Magnetofaba australis IT-1: one gene and its partner. The protein of the gene in region 1 interacts with the protein of each later gene in a pairwise test. Links are inferred from orthologs where the notes say so. Each region holds a gene or a part of one and is shown on either strand. Other genes may lie near its edges.

Evidence for each region.
Region 2: the proteins of grpE (region 1) and groL interact in binary tests that used the Escherichia coli proteins (3 or more experiments, as listed by UniProt). The link is inferred for Magnetofaba australis IT-1 from one-to-one orthologs.

Annotation. Positions count from the first base shown.
Region 1 is NZ_LVJN01000020.1:736,213-739,526, reverse strand. The notes cover bases 321-3,314. They hold grpE (nucleotide exchange factor GrpE), read left to right. Parts: upstream 321-1,510; coding sequence 1,511-2,119; downstream 2,120-3,314. Other genes in these bases: dnaK (molecular chaperone DnaK), read left to right, coding at 2,288-3,314; MAIT1_RS15455 (glutathione S-transferase), read left to right, coding at 738-1,337; MAIT1_RS15460 (hypothetical protein), read right to left, coding at 321-480. Also shown: more of MAIT1_RS15460, read right to left, coding at 1-320. UniProt on the Escherichia coli protein: Participates actively in the response to hyperosmotic and heat shock by preventing the aggregation of stress-denatured proteins, in association with DnaK and GrpE. It is the nucleotide exchange factor for DnaK and may function as a thermosensor.
Region 2 is NZ_LVJN01000021.1:53,500-56,676, forward strand. Bases 101-2,957 are described here. They hold groL (chaperonin GroEL), read left to right. Parts: upstream 101-634; coding sequence 635-2,281; downstream 2,282-2,957. Other genes in these bases: groES (co-chaperone GroES), read left to right, coding at 256-549; MAIT1_RS21935 (hypothetical protein), read left to right, coding at 2,663-2,821. Also shown: isoprenoid biosynthesis glyoxalase ElbB, read left to right, coding at 2,976-3,177.

The DNA of each region.
Region 1 (3,314 bases):
TGGCGGCTTGGGAGCCTCCTGCTGCTGTTTTTCCGCTTGTGGCGGCGGCGCGGGCGGCGCGGCCTTCTGCATGCGCGTGGCCCGCTCCATCTCCTGGGTGGAGACGTAACGCTCCGGCGCCGGGCGTTTGGGCGGATCCAGCGGCGCCCCCTCATCCCCACCAATAATGCCGCCCAACAACGAGCCTCCAGCGCTTTTCCCCACCTCACCACTGCCGCTGGCCTTGGCCGCCGCGGCGGCCTTCTGCCCGCTTTCGCCCTTGGCTTTCCACTCGGCGGCGGCGCGCTCGCGTTTGAACATGCTGCCAGACTCGAAGCCCTTCTCCCGCGCAATGAAGATCAGCCAGAACGCCACCGGCAAAATCAGCAGGACGCCAATGGTCACCCAGCGCTGCACGCGGCGCCCCTGCTCCTCCATCATGCGCGACCAGCGTTCCCGTCGCGATAACGGCCTGTCGCTATCCAACTCATCAAGATTCATGATTCCCATACTCCTTTTGCCCTGGCCCTGAGACCGCGTTCCCGGCATTCTCCCTGTTCGGGTCGACAGCGCGCACAGAGCAAACGTCAAAGACAAGCGACACACTGCGCCTGTTTTGACATCTGACCGTCATTTTTATTTGACCCTGCTCACGGCAACCGCACAGAACAGGGCGCACAATTCGCCAGGGTGCTGATTTTATTGCAACCCGTATGCCCATAAGCCATTTTCATTGCCGACAATCCGGGGAGTTTGTCATGCAGCTCTACACCTCGCCCACCTCGCCGTTTGGCCGCAAAGTCGTCATCACCCTGTTTGAGCGCGGCCTACTGGAACAGACCGAGGTGATCGTCATGAACGCCCTGGACAACCCGGCGGCGCTACTGCAATCCAATCCGCTGGGCAAAGTGCCGTGCCTGATCACCGACGATAATCAGGCGATCTACGACAGCCCGCTCATCTGCGCCTGGCTGGACAATTTCAGCGGTGATCGCGGACTGTGGGCCGGACACGGCAAGCCCCACTGGGAGCGCCACAAACGCCAATCCCTGGCTGACGGTCTGATGGAGGCGGCGTTCCTGCTGGTGATGGAGCGCAAGCGCCCCGACGCCGAGCAGTCGACGCTGTGGATGGCGCGCTGGTCCGACGCCATCGCCCGCGGCGTGGCGGTGCTGGAGCGCGACGCCGAAGCCATCGGCCAGGGCGGTCGCGTGGATCAGATCGCGGTGGGCTGCGCCCTGGGCTATCTGGACTTCCGCCTGCCCGATCTGAACTGGCGCAGCCACGCGCCGCGCCTGACGCCCTGGTTTGCCGAATACGCCCAGCGCCCGGCCATGCTGGCCACCCAACCCAGTTAGACTCCATCGTAGACCCAGGCGTTATGGCGCAGAGGCAAATTTCGCCCTGCGCCATTTTTTTTGCCCTCGCGGGGTTGCATTCCCCCAACAGCGACCCCACATAAGGGGTCGAACCAAACGCGCCGCGTTCAACCCGTCGGCGTCGCACTCCCACCATTTCAAATGGATGGATCATGAATCAAAGTTCTGAAAACCGCGAACCCGAGTCCGACGAGCAGCCCGAGCAGAGCTGCGAACTGCCCCCCGAAGAGGCCGCCGAAGCTGCCGAAGCCGCCGCCAAAGAGGAGTCGGCGCAGGGCGCGGAAGAGGATTTGGAGGCGCGCCTGCAAGAGGCCGAGCGCAAGGCCGAAGAGAGTCAGGCGTCGCTGCTGCGCGCCATGGCGGAGATGGAGAATCTGCGCAAACGCGCCGCCCGTGAAACTGAGCAAGCGCGCCAGTTCGCCATCGAAGGCTTCGCTCGCGACCTGCTGGGGGTGGCGGACAATCTGGACCGCGCCCTGGCGCACATGATCGAAGGTCAGGACAAGGATCTGGACCCCGCCATCCAGGCCATGGCCGACGGCGTCACCATGATCGGCCAGGAGTTGATCAAAGCCCTGGAGAAGCATGGGGTGAAAAAGGTCGAGTCCCTGGGACAGCCGTTCAACCCCAATTTCCATCAGGCGGTGATGCAGGTTCCCGACGCCGACGCCAAGCCCGACACTGTGGTGCAGGAGCTGGCCCCGGGCTATGTGCTCAACGACCGTCTGCTGCGCCCAGCCATGGTGGGCGTGGCCACCTGAGCCCGAAGAGGAAAATGCGCCCCACGGGGTTGACGCAGCGCGCTGCACACCCCATATGCGCTAACAGGAAACAGCAACGCGCCGCCGGATGACGCCGGAGGCGATGCACTCATAAAAAGAAAGACGCGCCGGCGTCATTCGCAACGCGAAGATTAAGAGGAAACGGCCATGAGCAAGGTGATCGGCATCGACTTGGGCACCACCAACTCCTGCGTCAGCGTGATGGAGGGGAAAGAGCCCAAGGTGATTGAAAACAGCGAGGGCGTGCGCACCACCCCCTCCATGGTGGCGTTCGCCAAAGATGGCGAGCGACTGGTGGGCCAGTCGGCCAAGCGTCAGGCGGTGACCAACCCCACCAACACCCTCTACGCCATCAAACGTCTGATCGGCCGCCGCTTCGACGATCCTTTGACCAAGAAGGATATGGAGCTGGTGCCCTACCAGATCGTCAAGGCCGACAACGGCGACGCCTGGGTGCAAGCGGGCGCAGACGAGAAGAAGATGAGTCCCTCCGAAATCTCGGCGATGATTCTGCAGAAGATGAAGCAGACCGCTGAAGATTACCTGGGCGAAAAGGTCACCGACGCCGTGGTCACCGTGCCGGCCTACTTCAACGACGCCCAGCGCCAAGCCACCAAGGACGCCGGCAAGATCGCCGGTCTGAACGTACTGCGCATCATCAACGAGCCCACTGCGGCTGCGCTGGCCTACGGTCTGGACAAGAAGACCGGCCAGACCATCGCCGTGTATGACCTGGGCGGCGGCACCTTCGACATCTCCATCCTGGAGATCGGCGACGGCGTGTTCGAGGTGAAGTCCACCAACGGCGACACCTTCCTCGGCGGCGAAGACTTCGACATGGCCATCATCGACTATCTGGCCGATGAGTTCCAAAAAGAGAACACCATCGACCTGCGCAAGGACAGCATGGCCCTGCAGCGCCTCAAAGAGGCCGCCGAGAAGGCCAAGATCGAGCTCTCTAACAGCGGCTCGACGGATGTGAACCTGCCCTTCATCACCGCCGACGCCAGCGGCCCCAAGCACCTCAACGTGAACCTCTCCCGCGCCAAGCTGGAGTCGCTGGTTGAGCATCTGGTGCAGCGCACCCTGGAGCCCTGCCGTCAGGCGATGAAGGACGCCGGCATGAGCGCGTCGGACATTCAGGAGGTGATCCTGGTGGGCGGCATGACCCGCA
Region 2 (3,177 bases), on another replicon or contig:
CGCCTGGGCGCGCAGCAACCCGGCGCCCAGGCGCAGCAACTTTTTTCCCTCTCAAACAAAAAAAATCGCCTTCAGGGGGTTGACGCTGGGGAATGCGTGCTTACATAAGCGCCATCAGCACTGCAACCGCGTTCCGGCCCCTGCGCTCCTTGCGCCGCCCGGAGGCGACAAACAAAACACCGTTCTTCCGGCCCCGTTGGCCGGATCGACACACAAAGAATCGACCGAAACAACCCCACTGGAGGCACAGGCGCTATGAGCACCAAATTCCGTCCGTTGCATGATCGCGTTGTCGTCAAGCGCACCGAAGGCGACGAAAAAACCGCTGGCGGCATCATCATCCCCGACACCGCCAAAGAGAAGCCCATCGAGGGTAAAGTGATCGCCGCCGGACCCGGCGCCGTCTCCGAAGAGGGCAAAGTGCGTCCGCTGGATGTCAAAGAGGGCGACCGCGTGCTGTTCTCCAAGTACTCCGGCACCGACGTCAAGATCGACGGCGAAGAGCTGCTGATCATGCGCGAATCCGACATCCTCGGCGTCATCGAGTAAGTCTGCGCGCCGCGCGCCTATCCATTCGTCATCATCTCCCGCCTCGCGCCTGCGCGGCGGGATTCAGAAACAGAGGGAAAGCACTATGTCCGCCAAAGAAGTGAAATTCGGCGAAATCGCCCGCGCCAGCATGCTCGACGGCGTCAACATTCTGGCCAACGCCGTGAAAGTGACCCTGGGCCCCAAAGGCCGCAACGTGGTGTTGGACAAGTCCTGGGGCGCCCCCCGCGTGACCAAGGATGGCGTCTCCGTGGCCAAGGAGATCGAACTGGAAGACAAGTTCGAGAACATGGGCGCGCAGATGCTGCGTGAGGTCTCCTCCAAGACCGCCGACGAAGCCGGCGACGGCACCACCACCGCCACCGTGCTGGCCCAGGCGCTGATCCGCGAAGGCATGAAGTCCGTGGCCGCCGGCATGAACCCCATGGATCTGAAGCGCGGCATCGACGCCGCTGTGGAGGCCGTGGTGGTGGGCTTGAAAGGTCTGTCCCGCGAAGTGGCCAACTCCGATGAGATCTCCCAGGTGGGCGCCATCTCCGCCAACTCCGACCGCGTGGTGGGCGACATGATCGCCGAAGCCATGGACAAAGTCGGCAAAGAGGGCGTCATCACGGTGGAAGAGGCCAAAGGCCTGGAGACCACCCTGGACGTGGTGGAAGGCATGCAGTTCGACCGCGGCTACCTCTCCCCCTACTTCGTCACCAACGCCGACAAAATGCTCTGCGAAATGGATGACCCCTTGATCCTGCTGGTGGAGAAGAAGATCTCCAACCTGCAGCAGATCCTGCCCATCCTCGAAGGCGTGGTGCAATCCTCGCGTCCGCTGCTGATCATCGCCGAAGATATCGAAGGCGAAGCCCTGGCCACCCTGGTGGTCAACAAGCTGCGCGGCGGCCTGAAAGTGGCGGCGGTCAAAGCCCCCGGCTTCGGCGATCGTCGTAAGGCGATGATGGAGGATATCGCTATCCTCACCGGCGGCACCCTGGTCTCCGAAGACGTCGGCGTCAAGCTCGAGAGCGTCACCCTCGATATGCTGGGCACCGCCAAGTCGGTGATCATCACCAAAGAGGAGACCACCATCGTCGACGGCGCTGGCGCCGGGGAGAACATCAAGGCCCGCATCGGCCAGATCCGCGCCCAGATCGAAGAGACCACCTCCGACTACGACCGTGAGAAGCTGCAAGAGCGTCTGGCCAAACTGGCCGGCGGCGTGGCGGTGATCAAAGTCGGCGGCGCCACCGAAGTGGAAGTGAAAGAGCGTAAGGATCGCGTCGACGACGCCCTGCACGCCACCCGCGCTGCGGTGGAAGAGGGCATCGTCCCCGGCGGCGGCGTGGCCCTGCTGCGCGCTCGCGCCAAACTGGACGGCCTGAGCGGCGCCAACGCCGACCAGAACGTCGGCATCAAGATCGTGCGTCGCGCCATCGAAGAGCCCCTGCGCATCATCTCCGAGAACGCCGGTCACGAAGGCTCGGTGGTGGTCAACAAGATCGTTGAGTCCAACGAGACCAACTTCGGCTTCAACGCCGCCACCGACGAGTATGGCGACATGATCGCCGCCGGCGTCATCGACCCGACCAAAGTGGTGCGCAACGCCCTGCAGTCCGCCGCCTCCGTGGCCGGTCTGATGATCACCACCGAAGCCATGGTGGCCGAACTGCCCAAGAAAGACGCCCCCATGCCCGGCGGCGACATGGGCGGCATGGGCGGCATGGGCGGCATGGGCATGTAATTTCGCCCGCTCCCAACGTCGACTTAGAGCGACTTTTCCATCGCCCCCGCGCCCCGTGCGCGGGGGCGATTTTTTTATTTTTTACTTGATTCCAGGCTTTTCCGAAACTTGACGCGCTTGTTGGGAAAAGCGCGCATTTTCCCTCTTTTCACACAGCCAAGAGTGCGGTAAACCTTATACCCGGTCAGCGGGAGAGCGGCCGAAAGAATCCGCTGCGCGTCAGGCCCTTACCACATTTTCCGCGTCTCGAATCGGGACGTGGCGGGGTGGCGAAGGCGGAACGCGTTTGAATCGACCGACGCAACCATATTCTGCGTACGGCGACGCAAGCGGTTCCCAAGGAAATCGTTATTGGGGGAAGAGATGGATTTTGTCAATCTTATGCCCATCGCCCTGTTGGGCTATTTCGTCATCATGGCCATCGTCAAGTCCTTTGACGGCGACCGGGTGGCGGTCTACTTCAAGAACGCCAAGATCAAAACCGGCGAAAAACGTCGCAACGTGTTCGGCGTGAATAATCCCCACTCCTGGATGGATTAATCCACCCAAGACGGGGAAGCCTCGGCTTTCGGGCCACTCCCTGATATCCGTCCCGCCGGTTCGCACAACGCGCTGGACCCCAGGTTGATTGAGCAGCGTCCCCCCATCTGGCGGGATGCATCGCTTCTGTTTATGGTTTTAAGGAGACGGCGGCATGGGCAAGAAGATCGGCGTTGTGCTCTCCGGTTGCGGCGTTTTCGACGGCGCGGAGATCCACGAAGCGACCCTGACGCTGTTCTTTCTGGATCGCGTCGGCGCCGAGGCCATCTGCTACGCCCCCGACATCGCTCAACACCATGTGATCAACCACCTCACCGGCAGTGAGATGGACGAAACCCGCAATGTGATGGTGGAGT